Regions from separate parts of the Nonomuraea sp. NPDC023979 genome, predicted to be linked through region 2. Evidence: riboswitches for the same ligand, from Rfam matches in the RefSeq annotation. Region 2 holds a riboswitch; each other region holds the start of a gene.

Region 1 (6,476 bases), on a different contig from region 2:
CGGGCCGAGCGGGCGCGCGGGCTGCTGGCCCGGCTCAGCGAGCGCGAGCGTGAGGTGGCGCTGGCGGTCGGGCGGGGCAGGTCCAACGCGGAGATCGGCCGCGAGCTGTACATGAGCGTGCCCACGGTCAAGGCGCATGTTTCGCGCATCCTTACCAAACTGGCGCTGAACAACCGGGTCCAGATCGCGCTGCTGGTCTACGACGCGAGCTGACGGGGCTGGGATTCCAGCTTTCCCGGGCTCTGTCGCAGCGGAGCCGTCCAGGCAGGCCACCGGTCCGTGAGGCGTACCGGCCGGAGGCGAGGCTGGGAGCGGGGATTTGGGGGCGGGGCTGGGGCGCCGTAGCTGGGGCGTGGGTGTCGGGTCCGCGAGGGCCGTGCCGGGTCCGGAGGGTGCCCTGCCAGGCCAGGAGGGTGCCGTGCCGGGTCCGGGGGATGCTGTGCAGGATCCCTGGGGGACTGTGCGGGGTCCCGGCAGCGCCGTGTGGGCATCGGCGGGGTCAGGCCCTGGGGTTGCCGTGTCGGCTACGCGGGGTGCCGGGCCTGGGGGTGCCGCGTCCGGTCCCGGGGAGGGGGAGGGGCCGGGTCCGACTCCGTGCGTGCTGTGGTCGGGCCTGTGCGGGCTGTGCCGGGTTCGGAGAGGGTGCTGCTGGGGCCTGTGGGGGCTGCGTGTGGGGGTGCGAGGGTTGGACGAGCGCTTGTCCCATCTTGGGTGGCCGTTACGGACAGGTAGCGGGCAGCCGTACCCTTGTCTGAAAGGGCATGTCATGAAGGGACAGTGGGATGAGTTCAGCGGGTGAAGGCCTGTCTCGCCCGCTTCCCGAGCAGGTGCGGCTCAATGTGGTCGACCTCGCGGCCCAGGTTCTCGGTTCGATGCCCGCTGTGGCGGTGCCGGCGCCGTTGCGTGGCATCGCCAAGTTCGACCCGCGTAAGCGTGCCCGGCTGGGCAGTGCGCCGATCGCCGCGCAGTTGGAGAACGACAAGAAGTTCCGCGAGGTGGTCGCCGAGTCGGTGGCCTCCGGCTGGCCGGAGCTGGTGGCCTCGCTGGCCGAGGGCAACGTGCCGCCCGCCGCCGATCCGGTGCTGGTCGCCGCCGCGGCTTATCTCACGCGGCCGCCCGGCTGGGCCGACATGGTGGAGTCGGCCCGCGCCGACCTGGAGCAGTCCGCCGCCGCGGCCGAGGGGTCGGAGCGCGAGGAGGTCGTCTCCCGGCTGCGTGAGCAGCTCGCCGCGCAGAAGAGCGCGGCCAAGGAGGAGGCCGAGCGGCTGCGTGAGCAGTTGAAGGCGGCCCGCGGCGAGAACTCCGAGCTGCGCCGCAAGCTGCACGAGGCCCGCGAGCGCGCGAAGGGCGCGGTGCGGCGGGCCGAGGAGATGGAGCAGGCCGCGGAGGAGGCCAGGCACGCCGCCACGGCCGCCGGCAGCGCGGGGGAGTCGGAGCTGCGGCGGTTGCGTGAGCGCCTGGCCGATGTGGAGAAGCAGCTCGAAGCCTCGCGCCGGGCCGCGCGTGAGGGCCGCAGCGTCGAGGACGCGCGCATCCGGGTGCTGCTCGACGCGCTGCAGGACGCCTCGGCGGGGCTGCGCAGGGAGCTGGCGCTGCCCACCATGATCAGCCGGCCGGCCGACTCGGTCGCGGCGCTCACCGGTGAGCGGCCGGGTGTGCGCGGCGTGCCCGCCCGCGCGCTGGCCGACGACGACCCGCAGCTGCTCGATCAGCTTCTGGCGCTGCCGCAGGTGCATCTGATCATCGACGGCTACAACGTGACCAAGTCCGGCTACGGCACGCTCACGCTCGCCGACCAGCGCGCCCGCCTGATGACCGGGCTCGGCGGGCTGGTCGCGCAGACGCGCGTCGAGGTGACCGTGGTGTTCGACGGCGCCGAGCTCAACTCTCCGGTGCAGGTGGTGGCGCCGCGCGGGGTGCGGGTGCTGTTCAGCGCGCCGGGTGAGATCGCCGACGACCTGATCCGCCAGCTCGTCCGGGCCGAGCCGCCCGGCCGGGCGATCGCCGTGGTGTCCTCCGACCGCGAGGTGGCCGAGTCCGTCAGGCGGATGGGCGCCAGGCCCGTTCCGTCCGCGCTGCTGCTGAGGCGGCTCGGTCGCGCATAGATGACGAATATGGCGTTTAGGTGAGGATTACTCGCCACTTCTGTACTATTTCGCCCCGAGGATGATCCCCTGGGAGGCGACGCTGTGAGGTTGGGCCGGGTGCCGCTGGCCGCGGGTCTGGTGTTCGGACTGGTGATGACCCCCGTCGGAGGGGTGCTGGCCGATCCCAAGCCGACTCTCGCGCAGGCGAGAGCGAAGCTCGACAAGCTCAACGACAAGGCCGACAAGGTCGTGGACCGCTACAACACGGCCACCGAGAAGTACAAAGAGGCCAAGGCGCGCTACAGCCGGCTGAACGACACGTACAAGCGCAAGCTGGCGACCGTCGCGGATCTGCGCGGCGAGGTCGTCAACATGGCCGTCGAGACGTACAAGCTGGGGGGCGACTTCTCGACCCTGCCCACCATGATGACCAGCGACGATCCGGCCGATCTGCTGTACGGGATGGCGTTACGCGGGCAGCTCGCGCAGGAGCGCACCCAGAAGCTCGCCGCCTTCGACCGGGCGAACCGGGGGCTGAAGACCGACCGTGACCGCGCCGAGGAGGCGCTGGCCGCGGCCGACAAGGAGCGGGACGCGGTCAAGAAGGACCGGGCGGAGATCCTGGACCTCATCAAGGACCAGAAGAAGCTCCTCGACCGGCTGGGCGCGTACAAGGCGGGCAATCCCAACAGCACCGGCCTCAAGTACACGGGTCCCGCCTCGGGCAACGCCGCGGCCGTGCTGCGCTTCGCGTACGCGCAGGTCGGCAAGCCGTACGTGTTCGGCGGCACCGGGCCGGGCGGCTACGACTGCTCGGGGCTCACGCAGGCCGCCTGGCGGGCCGGTGGCGTTTCGCTGCCGCGCACGACCTGGCAGCAGTGGTCGTGGGGCGCCAGCCGCAAGGTGTCGCTCAACGCGCTGGAGCCCGGCGACCTGATCTTCAGCGAGGGCCTCGGGCACGTGAGCATCTATGCGGGCGGCGGCAAGATCGTGCATGCGCCGCAGACGGGTGACGTGGTGAAGGTGGTCACACTCTCGTCGTACGGGCGCCGTCTCGTGGGCGCCGTACGCCCCTGACAAGACGGGGTCGGCCCAAGTGTGAGGAGGGTCACACTTGGGTAACGAAACCCGCTGCTCCGGCGGGGGATGAGGACCTGACTCCCGGCGTGTCTGATCTTTACTCGCTTACTCAGGCTTTGCCATTACGTGACTTTTCGGCGTAACTTCTGGCGTCGCGGCGTTCCAGCCAGGACGCCCGCCGGTCACCATCGGGTCCCCCGATGTTCGACAGAGAGAATCATCCGCCGGTCACCGCGGCCAGCGCCCCCGAGGCGCGAAGACGCGGCGGTGGCCTGCCGAGTCCGTGCAGCCAGGAGGCACGGAGCCGGGGACCCAACGATCCCGTACGCGGTGATCAGGGGTGAATCGGCGCGTTCAGCGCCGTAGGGCGACTTCCAGGCCCGAATCCGTCAGCTAACCCGGTAGGCGTTCGTGGAAGCCCCTAGGAGCAATCCTGTCTACCCTCTCGCACAACCCCCGTCTGTCCCGTCTCGCCCTGAGTGGCGTAGCGCTGATCACCGTGACGGCCGGAGGTCTGGTCGTCCACGCCCCGGCGGCGCAGGCGGCGACGACGAATGAGTTCGCCACCACTGCGGTGACCAAGACGGAGAAGTCCGTCAAGTCGTCGAAGGTGGCCAAGGTCGCTCGGCAGAAGGCCAAGGCCCGCAAGGCCGTGGCCGTGGCCAAGAAGCAGATCGGCGACCCGTACCGTTACGGCGCCACCGGCCCCGGGTCGTTCGACTGCTCGGGCCTCGTCCAGTACGCCTGGAAGAAGGCCGGGGTGAAGATCCCGCGCGTGACGAACAGCCAGTTCGCGCGCATCAGGAAGAAGGTCTCCTACAAGCACCTGCAGCCGGGTGACCTGATGTTCTTCCGCGGGCTCGGGCACGTGGGCATGTACGTCGGCGACGGCAAGATGGTCCACTCGCCGAGAACGGGCCAGCGCGTGCGTGTCGAGAAGCTTCGCGGCTGGCGCAAGGCGTCGTTCGCGGGCGCGGTGCGTCCCGGTCTGTGACCTGCGCCGAAGGCCCCGTCCCCGACCCGGGACGGGGCCTTCGGCCTTCCCGGGCGACGCTCAGGATCGGCGGCTACGATCGGGCAGCGTGTCCGACAGGGGGTCCGGCAGCGGGCCTGGAAATGGGCCCGGCAGCACGTCCGGCAAGGGGCTCGGCGGCGCGCCCGGCGGCGCGCCCGGCAGAGCGCCCGGCAGCACGTCCGGGAGGGTGTCCGAGTGGATGCGCCGGCGGGTCGTGCCGGTGGTGCTGCTGGTTGTCGCGGCGTTCCTGGCCGGTGGGTCCGGCCCGGTCCCGGGGCCGGGAGGCGCCGCCATCGAGGCGGGGGTGCTCGCCGGCGTGCGGGCGCGCTGGGGCGACGGGCTCGACGTCGTACGCGGTGAGCGGTCGCTCGTCGCCGGGCAGGACGCGCCCCCCGGGCTGCTGGCGGACCTGGCGCGCCGGGCCGACACCGCGGGACGGCGGGTCGGGGGAGTGCTGGGCGGCGACGTCCGGGCCGTGGTCCTGGTGCCCGCCTCGGCGCGGGAGGCCGCCGCGCTGGCCGGCGTCGCGTCGGTCGACGGGCTGGCGGCGGTGGCCGACCGGGGACGCGTGATCGTGGTGCCCGAGCACTTCGCCCGGCTCACCCCGGTCGGGCGTGACGTCGTGCTGGCGCACGAGCTGACCCACGTGGCCGCCGGGACCGACGGGCTGCCCGTCTGGCTGTACGAGGGCTTCGCCGACTACGTGGCCTACCGGGACGCCGGGCTGCCCGTCGAGGTGGCCGCCGCCGAGTTGGCCGCCGAGGTGCGGGCCGGGCGGACGCCGTCCGATCTGCCGGACGGGGCCGACTTCGTCCCCGGGGCCGACGCGGGCCGGCTCGCCCGCGCGTACCAGGAAGCCTGGCTGGTGTGTCGCTTCGTCGCCGCGCGCTGGGGTGAGAAGAGCCTGGTGAGGCTCTACCGTGATGCCCAGACGTACGGCGCCGGCCGGGCGCTGGCCTCGCTGGGGCTCTCGGCGGGCACGCTGACCCGGCTGTGGCGCGCGTACGTCCGGGACCGACTGGCGTGAGGGGACGCGACATGGACGACCGGCAGGAACGGCGCGAGACGACCGAACAGGACGTCGGCCCGCCCGCCACCCGCGCCCTCCAGAGGGCGGACGTCGCCGAGCCGTCGCCCGAGACGGGGGACGAGGACGTGGCCGGGGACGGGGACGGGCACGTGACAGGCGACGGGGGCGGGCGTGAGGCGAGGCTGCGGCGGGAGGCCGGGGCCGGGCTGGCCGTGCTGGGGGCGGTGATCGCCGGGGTGGTGGCGTTCACGACGCCGTGGACGGCGCTGCCCGCCGGGGCGCCCGAGGTGATGCCCGACCCGGCGCGTGACTTCGGCGCCGCCGAGATCGCCCGCTCGCAGGCGTTCGACGCGGCCACCAGCGTGCCGAGCTACCTGTCGCTGGGCGTCACGCTGGTGTTCGCCGGGCTGCTCGTGGCCACGCCGCTCGGCGCGAGGCTGCTGGGATGGCTGCGGGGCCCGTGGTGGGCGCGGGTGCTGCTGGGCGTCCTCGTGCTCACGGTGATCGAGGAGGCCGTACGGTGGCCGCTCGGCATGTGGTTCGAGGGCACGCTGCGCGACTTCGGGCTGTCCACGCAGGACTGGGCGGCCTGGACGGGCGACCGGCTCAAGAGCGTCGGCATCAACGCGGCCCTGCTGGCCGTCATGGTGCTGGCCGTGGTGGCGCTGGCGCGGCGGGTCCGGCGCTGGTGGATCCCGGCCGCCGCCGGGGCGTTCGCGCTGACCGTGGGGGCGTCGTTCGTCTACCCGGTGGTGTTCGAGCCGGTGTTCAACGACTTCCACGCCATGCCGGACTCGCCGCTGCGCGCCAACCTGATGGCGATGGCCGAGCGTGACGGGGTGCCGGTGGAGGACGTGCTGGTGGCCGACGCCTCGCGCCGGACGACCGCGCTGAACGCCTACGTCTCGGGGTTCGGCGCGACCCGCCGGATCGTCGTCTACGACACGCTGCTCAAGGCGCCGCCGCGTGAGGTGGAGCTGGTGGTGGCGCACGAGCTCGGCCACGCGAAGAACCGCGACGTCCTGCACGGCACGCTCGTCGGGGCGCTCGGCGCGGCGCTGGGGGCGGTCCTGCTGTTCCTGGTGTTCGGAGCGGCACGGCGGCGTACGGGCGGCGCGCCGATCACCGATCCCCGGGCGGTGGGCGTGGTGCTGGGGCTGATGACGCTGGCGACGTTCCTGTCCGGCCCGGCGCAGAACGTGATCAGCCGCCACATCGAGGCCAGGGCCGACGCGCACGCCCTGGACCTGACGGGCGACCCGGC
Region 2 (6,476 bases):
TGGCCAACGTGGACCAGCGGCTGGCCAGGGAGAACGGCAGGCTGGACGTCCTCATGCTGAGCGGCGGCGAGCCCACACTGCACCCCGAGCTGAAGACGCTCCTGGCCGAGCTGACCGCCCGGCCCGTCACCCGCATCCTGATCAACACCAACGGCGTCCTGATCGCCCGCGACGACTCGCTGCTGGACCTGCTCACCGAGCACCGCGAGCGGGTCGAGGTCTACCTCCAGTACGACGGCTCGTCGGCCGAGTCCTCCCGGCATCACCGAGGCGGTGACCTGCGCAGGCTGAAGGCCGACGCCGTACGGAGGCTGTCGGAGCGGGAGATCTTCACCACACTGGTGATGACCGCCGCCCTGGGCGTCAACGACGGCGAGATCGGCGACGTGATCAAGCTGGCCCTCGACACCCCGTACGTGGGCGGCGTGTCGTTGCAGCCGCAGTTCGGCTCGGGCCGGTCGGGGGCCATCGACCCGATGGACCGGCTGACCCACACCGGCGTGCTCAAGCGGCTCGGCCCGCAGACCGGCGGCCTGGTGACCTGGCGCGACCTGACCGCGCTGCCGTGCTCGCATCCGCACTGCTGCTCGGTGGGCTACCTGATCCGCGACGACTCCCGGCAGTGGCGCTCGCTGGTGGCGTTGATCGGCCACGACCGGCTCAAGGAGAACCTGGGCCTGGTCGCCAACCGCATCGCCGACTCCGAGATCCCGCGCGAGCTGCGGCTGGCCGTCCAGGAGTCGCTGCTCGGCCTGCTGTCGGAGCAGTCGTCGCTGTCGCACCCCCGGATCGGCGACCTGTGGCGCAACATCTGCGAGAACTGCGACCTCGGCGTCTCCACCCTGCTGGCGCTGGCCTCGTCCGCGCTGCCGGGCAGGCGGGCGAAGTTGCGCCGGATGCTGGGCGAGCGGGTGGTGCGGGTGACGGTCAAGCCGTTCATGGACCTGTCGACCATGATCGAGGAGCGGCTGACGCAGTGCTGCGTGCACGTGGGCACGCGGTCCGACCGTGACCAGTGCGCGCCGTTCTGCGCCGTGCAGGCGTGGCCGCAGCTCTCGGCCCAGCGGCTGTCAGCGGTGGCCGCCGAGCCGAGGGTACGGCTCCCGCTGGAGGTGATCACGTGAAGGCCGAGCCGTACGATCCGCTGAGGTTGTGCGTCTATGCCACGGTCGCGCTGCTGGCGTGGCTGTTCGGGCCGTGGGCGTTGCTGGCGTTCGCCGGGCTGGGGTTCGCGGGCTACTGGAAGGCGCGGCGGGCCGGGCTGACCCGGAGCAAGTGCCTGCTCCGGGACACCCGGCTGGTGCTGGCCTACCTGGGGCTGCTGGCGGCGCTCGCGGTGGCGGCGATCATCTTCTGGTGACGGCCGCCAGGTTCATCACGGTGACCTCGGGGCCCTTGCCCCAGTACATGATCGTGGTGGGCGAGGACGACGTTCCGCTGCCGTAACTGGCGGACCCGTCGGGCGACACCCGGTTCACGCCGGCGATCTTGCCGGTGGCCGGGTCGTAGACCGCGACGGGCGCGACGTACTCCTTGGCCGGATCGGCGTCACCTCTGACCGGCATGACCGAGGCGAACCGGTCGCCCAGGACCTCCCCGTGGAAGCCGAGCGACGGGAGCAGCGTGGCGTCGGAGCCGTCGAGGCCCTGCACCAGGAGCCCGCCGCCCTTGGCGTCGCCGTAGCACCACTCGGCGGCGCAGGTCAGCTTCGTGACGGAGCCGGAGGCCGGGAGCGGGGTCTTCTCGCCGGTCACCAGGTCGACCCTGCGGTCCTGGTTCTTCTGCCCGCGCTCGCCCGGCGCGTAGCCGACGGCGTACGGCCAGGAGTCCAGGTGGAGGCCGTCGGAGCCGGCGACCTTCTCGGGCTCGCCGCCGGACAGCGGAAGCCGGTGGACACCCCCGTCGCGTACGGACCAGACCAGGGCGTCCTCGGTGAGGCCGATCCGCTCCACGTTCGCCAGGTCGCCGGTGACCTCGCCGACCCGCTGGGCGGTGCCGCCCTCGCGGGGGATGATCCAGAAGTCGGCCCACTTGTCCCTGTCGTTGGGCGTGGTGCCGTACCAGGCGAAGTGCCGCTCTCCCACCTCGACGTCCTGGACGAAGTAGCCCTTGACGCCTTCGGGGGCGGGCATGTCGCCCACCACCCTGGTCGTGCGGGCAGTGGTGTCGTAGATCTCCAGGCGGCCGGCCTTCTCGAAGGAGGACTCGGCGGTCAGCAGCACCTCGGTGGGGGAAATTCCGGTCACCGGGCGATATTTCCAACCATCGGGGGCCGCCGCCGGCATCGTGAACACCGCCTCCGGCCACACCTCGGCCACCGGCTTCACCTCCGCCACCCTGGGGACGGCACTGGCCACCTCCCCAGGCGACACCGTGGTCACCGCGACCGCCGGCTCCACCGACACCCGAGGCTCCCCCCGCCACACCGCCATCGTCCCTCCGGCAACCAGCACCACCGAGGCGGCCGCCAGGGCCATGCCCGCCCACTGCCGGCGTCGCCGCGCCCGCCGCCGGGCCGCGACGGCCGCCGCCAGCCCGCCGGTCGGCGTGACGTGCCCGGCCCCGGCACGCAGGGTACGGACCAGGTCCTCTTCGCTTCTCATCGTGCCTCCTGCAGCATTCGCTTGATCCGGAGCTTGTCCAGGGCACGCGCCGCCTGGCTGCGCACGGTGCCGCGCGAGACGCCGAGGATCGCGGCGATCTCCGCGTCGGGCAGGTCCTCGTAGTAGCGCAGCACGAGGACCACTCGCATCCTGGGCGGCAGCCGTTGCAGGTCCGCCCACAGGTCCGCGTCCTCGTAACGGTCGAAGCGCCCCTTCTCCGGCACGACGGACACCAGTTCCTCCCGGTGCCTGCGCCGCCACGAGGTGATGTGCAGCCTGACCATGGTCGTGCGCACGTACCCCTCGGGGTCGTCCTTCTTGCGCACCCGTGACCAGGCGTCACCCAGCCTGGCCAGAGCCTCCTGGACGAGGTCCGCCGCGTCGTCCGCGTTGCCGGACAGCACGTAGCCGTACCGGAGGAGCGCATCGCCCCGGCTCCGGACGAACTCGTCGAACTCGGTTGTGTGGTCCACGTATCCAGGGATCCTCCAGCACGCCGTACCGTTGCACGAAACGCGAAAAGCGCGCGCCCCCGGAAGGGGACGCGCGCTTTCGAGGCGGTCTGATCAGGCGGCGTACGACGGGTAGCCGTAGCCGGCGACCTGCGAGGTGGGACGGACCCGCTCCTCGACCTTGCCGTTGCCGGTGTTGCCCTCGATCGTGGAGATCGTGCCGTCACCGTTGTCCTTGACGACGAAGCCGACGTGGTCGATGGAGCTGATGTCCTTGCTGCCGCTCCAGGAGAAGAAGACCACGGCGCCGGGCTTGGCCTCCTGGCCCCAGCGGTCGTTGGCGGCGAACCACTTGGCGTGGGTCACGGTGTAGGCGTCCCAGCCGACCTGCGGGCGGGCGCCGGTCTGCTCGCCGACCCAGGAGACGAACATCGAGCACCAGGCGGCGTTCAGGTAGTCCTGGCGGTTGCCGCCGTCACGCTGGACGGTCTCGGCGGCGCGCTGGGAGTTGGCGTACCACTGCTGGAACTTGGTGCCACCGCCGGCGGCGTTCTCGGAGGTGCCGACCTGGGCCTTGGCGACGGCCAGGACCTGCGAGGCGGAGACGTTGACCCTGGTGTTCTGGTTCGTGGCGGCCTGCTGGGCCTGGGCGGCCTGCGGCTGGGTGTTGGCGGTGGTCGCGGTGCTGGCGTCCGCCGACACGTGGGCGCCGAACGCGGTCGCGACGAGCGCGGCGCCGAGGACGGCCTTGGGCACGTTGATCTTGGGGGTGCGGATGGGGCGCATTAAGGGTAACTCCTCGCTTCCATACCGCTTACCGGGTTAGCTGACGGGTTCGGGCGTGGAAGCTGCCCTACGGCGATGTCGGTGCCGATTCACCCCGGTGGAACACATGGGTCCCCGGTTCCGCGTGTGAGCGGATTCAGCGGTCACAGGTCGGTCCCTGTGATGGACGGTGGGTCGTGACGCCCGAGAGTCGGTCGCGTCTTACCCGCGTACAGAAATGTCCAACACACCCCTGACCTGGGTAATTCCCTCGTAACGAAATTTCCACGAAACCGGCCGCGGGCGGGGGCCCGCGGCCCGGCTACTCCGCAGGAACGTAAAGGCTGAGCGTCTCGGCGATGCACGCCGGGCGCTTCTCGCCCTCGACCTCGACGGTCATCTTGAGGTTGGACAGGTAGCCCGCCGGCGTCCCCTTGACGTCGGTCAGCTCGGCCGTGGCCCGCACCCTGGCCCCGACCGGCACCGGGCGGGGGAAGCGCACCTTATTCAGGCCGTAGTTGACGCCCATCGCGATGCCCTCGACCCGCACCAGCTCGAACATGAACGCCGGCAGCAGCGACAGGCTCAGGTAGCCGTGCGCGATCGTGCCGCCGAACGGGCCCTCCTTGGCCCGCTCCACGTCGACGTGGATCCACTGGTGGTCGTCGGTGGCGTCGGCGAAGAGGTTGACCTGTTCCTGGGTGACGGTGCGCCACTCAGTGGGGCCGAACTTCTCGCCGACGGCAGCCTTGAGTTCCTGTACGTTCGCGAAGGTCCGCATGAGGCGGAACGCTATTGCGCCGGTGGGACCGCTGCCAAGTTCAGCACCCGGAACTTGTCCGGCTTGTCCCCCTTGGTGGCGCCCCAGTAGAAGACGGTGCTCGGTTCCGACGAGACGCCCGCCCCGTACCAGTTGCCCGGGTTGCCGAAGCTCACCATCGTGCCCGTCGCCAGGTCGTACACCGCATTGCCCGCCGCCAGGAACCGGTCCAGGATCGGGTAGCGCGCCACGCCCATGCCGATGCCGCGCGCGACCTCCCGGGGCGGCTGCGAGCCGTCGACGCGGCTGATGACCGTGCCGCGCTCCCCCCGGCCGTAACACCAGACCGGCCCGCAGCGCATGCCCTGCACGCCCGGCGGCGGCTGCACGGTGCGGCTGGAGCCGTCCTCCAGGTTCACCAGCCGGAGCTGGTTGCGGTCCAGGTCCCCCGGCAGGCCGGCCACGTCGGTGGCCCAGGGCCACTGGACGAGGTGCAGGCCGTCGCTGCCGGGGACGCGCTCGGGCTCGATCCCGCCGAGCGGGTGCCGCCACACGCCGCCGTCGACCTCCGACCAGACGACGTGGTCGCCGTCCAGGCCGATCGCGTCGAGGTCGGCGTCCTGGCCCACGCGGCTGGCCACCAGCCTGGCCTCGCCGCCGGCCAGCGGGACCGTCCAGATGTCGCGGATCTGCGCGCCGTCGCCCTGCTCGCCGTACGCGAACCAGGCGACGTTCGCGCCGTCCACGGTCACGCCCTGCACGATGTACTTCTTCAGCCGGTCGTCCTTCGGCACCTCGGCGACGAGCCTGGCCTTTCCGGTACGCGAGTCGTACACCTCGAACTTGCCGGCCTTCTCGAACGACGACTCGGCGCTGAGCAGGACCTCCGTGGGGCTGATGGCGGTGATGGGGCGGTAGCGCCAGCCGTCGGAGTTCCTGGCCGGCATGGTGAACACCGCCTCCGGCCACAGCTCCGCCGCCACCGCTTCCACCGGCTCGACGGGCACCGGGGCGATCGACGCCGTGGCCGTCGCCAGCGGCTGCGGGGTCTCCCGGACGGCGGTGCCCCTGAAGACCGCCGTGCCGGTGCCCGCGACCGCCACCACGGCCGCCGCGGCCAGCAGTTGCGCCCTTCTCCTGGCGCGCCGCCGCCTGCGCAGCCGGGCGACCCCCGCCAGCAGGTCCGGCTCCGGCGCGTCCGCGGCGCCCTGCCGCAGCGCTGTGACCAGCTCGTCCTCTGTCCTCACGCCCGTCCCCTTTCGAGCATCGCCGGCCTGACCCGGAGCGTGTTGAGCCCGCGGAACGCCTGGCTTCGCACCGTTCCTCGGGAGATGCCGAGGATGTCGGCGATCTCCTGATCGGACAGGTCCTCGTAGTAGCGCAGAACCAGCACGGCGCGTTGCCGCCGCGGCAGCGTGGCGAGCTCTCTCCAGAGCTCGCCGGTGGAGTGGATGTCGGTGTAGGAGCCCTCGGGCAGCTCGCCCGTCAGGCGCTCGCGCCGCACCTTGCGCCACCAGCTCACGTGCTGGCGGGCCATGATCGTACGGACGTACGACTCCGGATTGTCCTTGTTGCGCACCCGCCGCCAGGTGTCGCTCAACCGCAGCAGCGCCTCCTGCACCAGATCGGCGGCGTCCTCGGCGTTGCCGGTGAGCACGTAGCCGTATCGCAGGAGGGCCGGCCCGCGGGCCCGGACGAAATCCTCGAACTCCACACCACCATGACGCCCGGGGTGGGCTCGGCTGTTGCAAACTTCTTTACCCGAAATCATCGCGCACCTGTTCGAGTCCGCGCTACAGTCTTAGGTACTCGAATCGAACAAGGGTTCGGCCTGGTGAGAGGGGGTGTGTCCGGTGACGGTGCTCGCGCTCGCCCCTGCCCGGACACGCCGTAGCG
Region 3 (6,476 bases), on a different contig from region 2:
TCGTCATTCCGTACCCCTTTTGGGTGTGGATCGTGGGAGGTGCATCGCGGGGTGAGCCGCGAGAGGAAGGTCTTTGGGAGCGCTCCCACAAAGAGTGCCCGTACGGCGTGCGGACGTCAACGTCCCGAAACTCAACCGTTACCTATGGGGTGTTTCGGGCCACTAGAAGCGGATTTTTCACCTTAAAGGGCTCATATAGCCCTTTGGGAGCGCTCCCATCTCATGCGCACCTATTCCACACCACTCCGGGCAGCCCACCCCGGCGGCGGCGCGGATCAGCCGCAGGCCAGGGCGCGCTCCTCCAGCAGCCGCCGCTCCCGGCCGTTGCGCGTCAGCCCCGCCGCCCGCACGAACTCCGCCCGCGCCTCCGCCAGCCGGCCCAGCCGGAACAGCAGATCCCCGCGCACGCTCGGCAGCAGGTGGTAGCCGCGCATCGCGGGCTCCCCGGCGATCTGGTCCACCAGCTCCAGCCCCACCGCCGGGCCGTACGCCATCGCCAGCGCCACCGCCCGGTTCAGCTCCACCACCGGCGAGCGCGACAGGCGCGCCAGCTCCTCGTACAGCGCCGCGATCCGCGCCCAGTCGGTCTCCTCCGCCGTCAGCGCGCGCGCGTGACAGGCGGCGATCGCCGCCTGCAACGTGTACGGCCCCATCCCCCCGCCCGCATCCCCGCCCGCATCCCCGCCCGCAGCCTCGCCCAGGTCCCCGCCCCGGTCCCCGCTCAGCTCCTCGGCCCGCGCCAGCGCCGCCAGGCCGCGGCCGATGAGCAGCCGGTCCCAGCGCGCCCGGTTCTGCTCCAGCAGCAGCACCGGCTCGCCCGACGGCCCCACCCGCGCCGCCGCCCGCGACGCCTGGATCTCCATCAGCGCCACCAGCCCGTGCACCTCCGCCTCCTTCGGCATCAGCCCGGCCAGCACCCGCCCCAGCCGCAGCGCGTCCTCGCACAGCCCCGGCCGCATCCAGTCGTCACCCGCCGTCGCCGAGTAGCCCTCGTTGAAGATCAGGTAGATGACCTCCAGCACCGACGACAGCCGATCCGCCAGCTCAGCGCCCTCCGGCACCTCGAACGGCACCCCGCGCTCCGCCAGCGTCCGCTTGGCCCGCACCACCCGCTGCGCCATCGTCGCCTCCGGCACCAGGAACGCCCGCGCGATCTCGTCCGTCGACAGCCCGCCCAGCACCCGCAACGTCAGCGCCACCCGCGCCTCCGTCGACAGCACCGGATGGCACGCCGTGAACACCAGCCGCAGCAGGTCGTCCTCGATCTCCTCGACGCCCGGCAGCTCCGTCTCGTCGTCCAGCTCCCGGCCCAGCTCGACCAGCTTGCGCTCGAACCGCTCCCGCCGCCGGATCATGTCCACCGCCCGGCGCTTGCCCACGGTCATCAGCCAGGCGCCCGGATTGCGCGGCACCCCCTCCCGCGGCCACTGCTCCAGCGCCGCCACCAGCGCGTCCTGCGCCAGCTCCTCCGCCAGGCCGACGTCACGCACCATCCCGGCCAGCCCGGCGATCACCCGGGCCGCCTCGATCCGCCACACCGCCTCAATGGCCCGATGAGTCTCCGACGCCGTCACCCGCCCATGACAACAGCCCCACCCGCTTACTCGCAACCCAAGCGCTCTCTCGTGGGACGCACCCCTTCCACCACACGGCCCCTGCCGCTCCGTGGGGGCACGCCTCCCTGAGGCGGCGGCTTCCCACGAGGCGGCGGCTGCGCCGCACCACGCGGCCCGCAACCCACCAGCACCGCCCAGCCCAGCAGCCGGGTCGGACCGTCCGGGGTACGGGCGGCCGGTGGGGCCGCGCCCCCGGGAGCCGGGCACCGGAGGGGCTGGGTCCGGCCTGCCGGTGGGGCCGGGCTGTCCGGGGCGCGCGCCGCCGGTGGGGCCGCGCCCCTGGGGGGCCCGACCGGGATCGCCGGTGGGGTGGGGCCGCCCCGGCGGAGGCCGCCAGAGGGCCGGATTGCCCGAGGCGCCCCTTCCGGGGTTGCCGCCATCCTGGGGCTTTCCGCCTGCCCCGGCGGGGGGTGGCCTCCCCGGGAGGGGCCGCCGCAGCGGGGTCGCCTCCCGCGGGGGCGTCGCTCTCGGACGGTCAGGGCTCAGGTGGGGAGTCGAGAGCGGCGCGGATGACGGCGTGGCGTTGGGCGGTTTCGGGGGTCAGGGAGGTCTCGGGCATGTCCGAGGGGTCGAAGACCTGCCAGACGTCCAGGCCGACGCCGTCGTGGCCGGGCGGGACGGGGACGCGCAGGGCCCATTCGAGCGCCTCCTCCCGCGACTTGACCTGGATGAGCCAGAAGCCGGCGATGAGCTCCTTGGCCTCGGCGAACGGCCCGTCGATGACGCGGGCCTTGCCGCCGCTGTAGGCGATGCGGGCGCCGCGCGAGCTGGGGTGGAGCCCTTCGGCGGCGAGCAGGACGCCCGCTTTCACGAGCGACTCGTTGAAGGCCGTCATGTTGTCGACGAGCTCCTGGCTCGGCAGGGCGCCGGCCTCGGTCTCCTCGCTGGCCTTGCCGACGATCAGGAATTTCACGGTGCGTTCTCCTCGTCCAGGCGGTGAAGCGGGCTCCCGGCGAGCCTGCCACACCTGTGCGTCGTCCCGGAGGGGGCCGGATCGACACGGGGAGGGGAGAAAACGCGGAAGCGCGCGCCCGGGGGAGGGGCGCGCGCTTCGCCAGGGGGAGGGTCAGGCGGCGTACGAGGGGTAGCCGTAGCCGACGACCTGGGACTTGGGCCGGACGCGCTCCTCGACCTTGCCGTTGCCGGTGTTGCCCTCGATCGTGGAGATCGTGCCGTCGCCGTTGTCCTTGACGACGAAGCCGACGTGCTGGATGGCGCTGATGCTCTTGCTGCCGTTCCAGGCGAAGAAGACGACGGCGCCGGGCTTGGCCTCGGTGCCCCAGCGGTCGTTGGCGGCGAACCACTTGGCGTGGGTGACGGTGTAGGCGTCCCAGCCGACCTGCGGGCGGGCGCCGGTCTGCTCGCCGACCCAGGAGACGAACATGGAGCACCAGGGGGCGTTGAGGTAGGCGCTGGGGTTGCCGCCGTCGCGGGCGACGGTCTCGAGGGCGCGCTTGGAGCTGGCGTACCACTCCTGGAACTTGGTGCCGCCGCCGTAGGCGTTCTCGGAGGTGCCGACCTGGGCCTTGGCCAGGGCCAGGACCTGGGAGGCGGTGACGTTGACCTGGTTGGCGCCGGCCCTGGTCTGCGTGGACTCGGACATGGTCTGGGTCTCGACCTGGTGGCCGGGCTCGGCGGCCTGGGCGGGGAGTGCGGTGGTCATCCCGGCGCCGAGTCCGGCGGCCAGGACGGTTGCGCCGAGGGTGGCGCGGAGGGAGGCGCCGGCGCGGGGGTGAAGCTTCTTCGGGGCACGGGTAAGACGGTGCTTCGCCATCGAGGGGATTACTCCTTGCTTCCATGCCGCTTACCGGGTTAGCTGACGGGTTCGGGCGTGGAAGCTGCCCTACGGCACACAAGGTGCCGATTCACCCCAAAGGACATGGGTCCCCGGCTCCGCGCAAGGCGGATTCAGCGGTCACAGGACGATCCTGTGAGTGTTGTGCGATGGTTGGCAACGACCGGACAAACCGGACGTAAGCCGCGAATGCGCCATAAGGTAATACATCCGCCAAGGCATTACAAGTCGATAAAGTTGCAGCTAGGCGAGTTGCCCGCGCGCGTCGGCCAGGAGCCCCATCATGGCAAGGGATTCGTCAAGAGGCATGATCGCGCTCTCGGTCCGGTTCTCGGCCAGCGCGTCCCGCACCTCGCGCAGCTCCCCGGCGTAGCCGTTGTCGGCCGGGTCGAGCTCGTGCTCCTCGGTCTCCATCGACGGCCCGCTGAGCACCACCCGCCGGGGCGCCCAGAACGGCGCGTCCAGGTCGGCGCGCATCCCGGTGCCCACGATGCTGGCCGAATTGGGGAAGTGCGCGAGCAGCGAGGTGTCGACCAGCGCCCGCCGGCCGCCCGGGTAGACGAGCACCCCGCCCGCCTCCGCGTCGACCCCGTTGGGCGCCAGCGCGCCCGTCAGGTGCATGGACTCGGGCATGCCGAGGAACAGCTGGGCCAGCCCCAGGGGATAGATGCCCAGGTCGAGCAGCGCGCCCCCGCCCAGCTCGGGCGCCCACAGCCGGTGCGCGGGATCGTACGGCAGCGCGAACCCGAACGAGGCCCGCACCGAGCGGATCTCCCCGAAGCGCGGGTCGTCCTTGAGCATGCGCACCAGCGGGTTGAACCGCATCCACATGGCCTCCATCAGGAAGACCCCGGCCTCGCGGGCCAGGCGGACCATGCGCTCGGCGTCGGCCAGGCTCGCCGCCAGCGGCTTCTCGCACAGCACCGCCTTGCCCGCCGCGATCGCGGCCTCGGCCACCTCCAGGTGCTGGGCGTGCGGGGTCGCCACGTAGACGGCGTCGACGGCCGGGTCGGCGCACAGCTCGGCGTAGGAGCCGTGGGCGGACTCGGCGCCCAGCGTCGCCGCCAGCGCCTTGGCCCGGCCCAGGTCGCGGGAGCCGACGGCGGCCACCCGCATGCCCGGCTCCGCCGCGATGACCGCCCCCACGGTCCTGGCGATGCCGCCCGTCGCCGCGATGCCCCACGCTAGATCTCGCACGCGGAAGATCGTACTGATTCATCCGCGGACGCGAAACCTGACCGGTTTCACCTCACGGGAACACGTCCGGGTCCGGGCCCAGCCGGCGGCCCGCGTTCAGGGCGCCGATGGCGGCCATGTCCTCCCGGTCGAGCGTGAAGTCGAAGACCGCGATGTTCTCCTTGATCCGCGCCGGCGTGACGGACTTGGGGATGACGATGTTGCCGAGCTGGATGTGCCAGCGCAGCACGATCTGCGCGGGCGTGCGGCCGTGCTTGTCGGCCAGCACCGCCAGCGCGGGCTCCGACAGCAGCCCCTTGCCCTGCCCGAGCGGGCTCCAGGCCTGCGTGAGGATGCCGTTCTTGTCGTGGAACTCGCGCAGCTCGCGCTGCTGGAAGTACGGGTGCAGCTCGATCTGGTTGATGCACGGCGGCACGTCGGCCTCGTCGAGCAGCCGCTCCAGCGTCTCGACGGTGAAGTTGGACACGCCGATGGCCTTGGCACGGCCGTCCCGGTAGACCTTCTCCAGCGCGCGCCACGCCTGGACGTACTTGTCCTGCCGCTGCGCCGGCCAGTGGATCAGGTAGAGGTCGACGTAGTCGAGGCCGAGCCTGCCCAGGCTCTCCTCGAAGGCCTGCTCGGCGCGGTCGTGGTCGTTGTTCCACAGCTTCGTGGTGACGAACAGCTTCTCCCGCGGGATGCCGGAGGCGCGCACCGCCCGCCCGACGCCGGCCTCGTTGCGGTAGAGCTTGGCGGTGTCGATGTGGCGGTAGCCGCATGCGAGCGCGGTCGTGACCGCCTGCTCCGCCTCGTCGTCGGGCACCTGCCAGACGCCGAGCCCCAGCTGCGGGATCTCCACGCCGTCTCTGTATAGCCGTAGCGAGTTCATACCCTCCATTGTTCACGTGCCGTTCCGAGCGGCTTAAGCCGCCCGGGCTAGCTTGAAGCGGTCGTGAACGGGCCATCACCTGGCTGGGAGAACATCAGTGGTCAAACGGGCGTCGGCCTGGGTGGAGTCGCCGCTCCAGATGCTGTGCGCCGTCGAGGCCCACCATGCCGGGCTGCTGGGGCCGTCGGCCGAGGTCGTGCCGCGCGCGGGGCTGCGCGCGCTGCGGGTGACGCGGCGCGAGCTGCGCCGCCTGCCGCTGCCCGACGGCCTGGAGCTGGCCGAGCCGCGCGAGCGCATGCCGCGCCGGCCGTCGGCCGTCGGTGACGCGTTCTCGGGCAAGGTGCAGCTGCGCTGGCTGACGGCCCATCCGGGCCGCGTCGTCGTGGTCGACGACGGGCTGGCCACGATCCGGCTGCTGGAGCTGCTGGCGGCGGGCCCGTACCGGCCCCTGCTGCGGGCGCGCGCCCACCCCGGGCTGCTGCGCACGGCGCTCGGGCTGGCCGCGGCCCTCAGGCTGCGCGCCGGCCGGGTGACGGTGTTCACCGCGCTGCCGGTCTCCCGCGAGCTGGACAAGGCGGTCACCGAGGCGGGCGTCGACCTGGTGCGCCACGACTTCGCCTGGCTGCGCGGCCAGCCGCCGAGCGACCCCGGCCCGGCGGAGCGCACCGTGGTGCTCGGCACCTCGCTGGTGCGCAACGGGCTGGTGCGCCGCGACCGCTACCTGACCTGGCTGACCGAGCTGGCCGCGCGCGAGCCGCTCGCCTACTACCCGCACCGCCGCGAGGACCCGGTGGACGTGGCGCTGATCCGAGAGCGTCCCGGCATCACCGTGCACGAGGCCGGGCTGCCCGCCGAGCTGCGGCTGCGCGGCCTCGACCCGGGGCAGCGGGTGCTCAGCCTGCCGTCCACCGCGATCTCCTCGCTGCGCGTGCTGCTGAGCCCGCGCGGGGTGGCGGTGGAGCCCGTCGAGGTGCCCGACGACTGGTGGACCAGCAGAGCG

What was found. Region 2 has a riboswitch for cyclic di-AMP ahead of AB0G11_RS39610 (CHAP domain-containing protein). Riboswitches for the same ligand answer to the same signal wherever they lie in the genome.
Region 1: another riboswitch for cyclic di-AMP. It lies ahead of AB0G11_RS16060 (C40 family peptidase); the one in region 2 lies ahead of AB0G11_RS39610 (CHAP domain-containing protein).
Region 3: another riboswitch for cyclic di-AMP. It lies ahead of AB0G11_RS33205 (CHAP domain-containing protein); the one in region 2 lies ahead of AB0G11_RS39610 (CHAP domain-containing protein).

Annotation. Positions count from the first base shown of each region.
Region 1 is NZ_JBEZZG010000007.1:180,522-186,997, forward strand. It holds gene AB0G11_RS16045 (response regulator transcription factor) at 1-213, shown strand, start outside; gene AB0G11_RS16050 (NYN domain-containing protein) at 840-2,105, shown strand; gene AB0G11_RS16055 (NlpC/P60 family protein) at 2,190-3,164, shown strand; cyclic di-AMP (ydaO/yuaA leader) riboswitch at 3,431-3,590, shown strand; gene AB0G11_RS16060 (C40 family peptidase) at 3,667-4,161, shown strand; gene AB0G11_RS16065 (hypothetical protein) at 4,250-5,209, shown strand; gene AB0G11_RS16070 (M48 family metallopeptidase) at 5,221-6,476, shown strand, end outside.
Region 2 is NZ_JBEZZG010000034.1:85,965-92,440, forward strand. It holds gene AB0G11_RS39590 (radical SAM protein) at 1-1,124, shown strand, start outside; gene AB0G11_RS39595 (hypothetical protein) at 1,121-1,360, shown strand; gene AB0G11_RS39600 (hypothetical protein) at 1,347-2,603, opposite strand; gene AB0G11_RS39605 (SigE family RNA polymerase sigma factor) at 2,600-3,076, opposite strand; gene AB0G11_RS39610 (CHAP domain-containing protein) at 3,170-3,841, opposite strand; cyclic di-AMP (ydaO/yuaA leader) riboswitch at 3,852-3,993, opposite strand; gene AB0G11_RS39615 (MaoC family dehydratase) at 4,143-4,601, opposite strand; gene AB0G11_RS39620 (hypothetical protein) at 4,613-5,827, opposite strand; gene AB0G11_RS39625 (SigE family RNA polymerase sigma factor) at 5,824-6,294, opposite strand.
Region 3 is NZ_JBEZZG010000024.1:91,507-97,982, forward strand. It holds gene AB0G11_RS33190 (extracellular solute-binding protein) at 1-7, opposite strand, end outside; gene AB0G11_RS33195 (RNA polymerase sigma factor) at 276-1,574, opposite strand; gene AB0G11_RS33200 (YciI family protein) at 2,092-2,529, opposite strand; gene AB0G11_RS33205 (CHAP domain-containing protein) at 2,683-3,390, opposite strand; cyclic di-AMP (ydaO/yuaA leader) riboswitch at 3,403-3,540, opposite strand; gene AB0G11_RS33210 (Gfo/Idh/MocA family oxidoreductase) at 3,655-4,608, opposite strand; gene AB0G11_RS33215 (aldo/keto reductase) at 4,661-5,476, opposite strand; gene AB0G11_RS33220 (hypothetical protein) at 5,574-6,476, shown strand, end outside.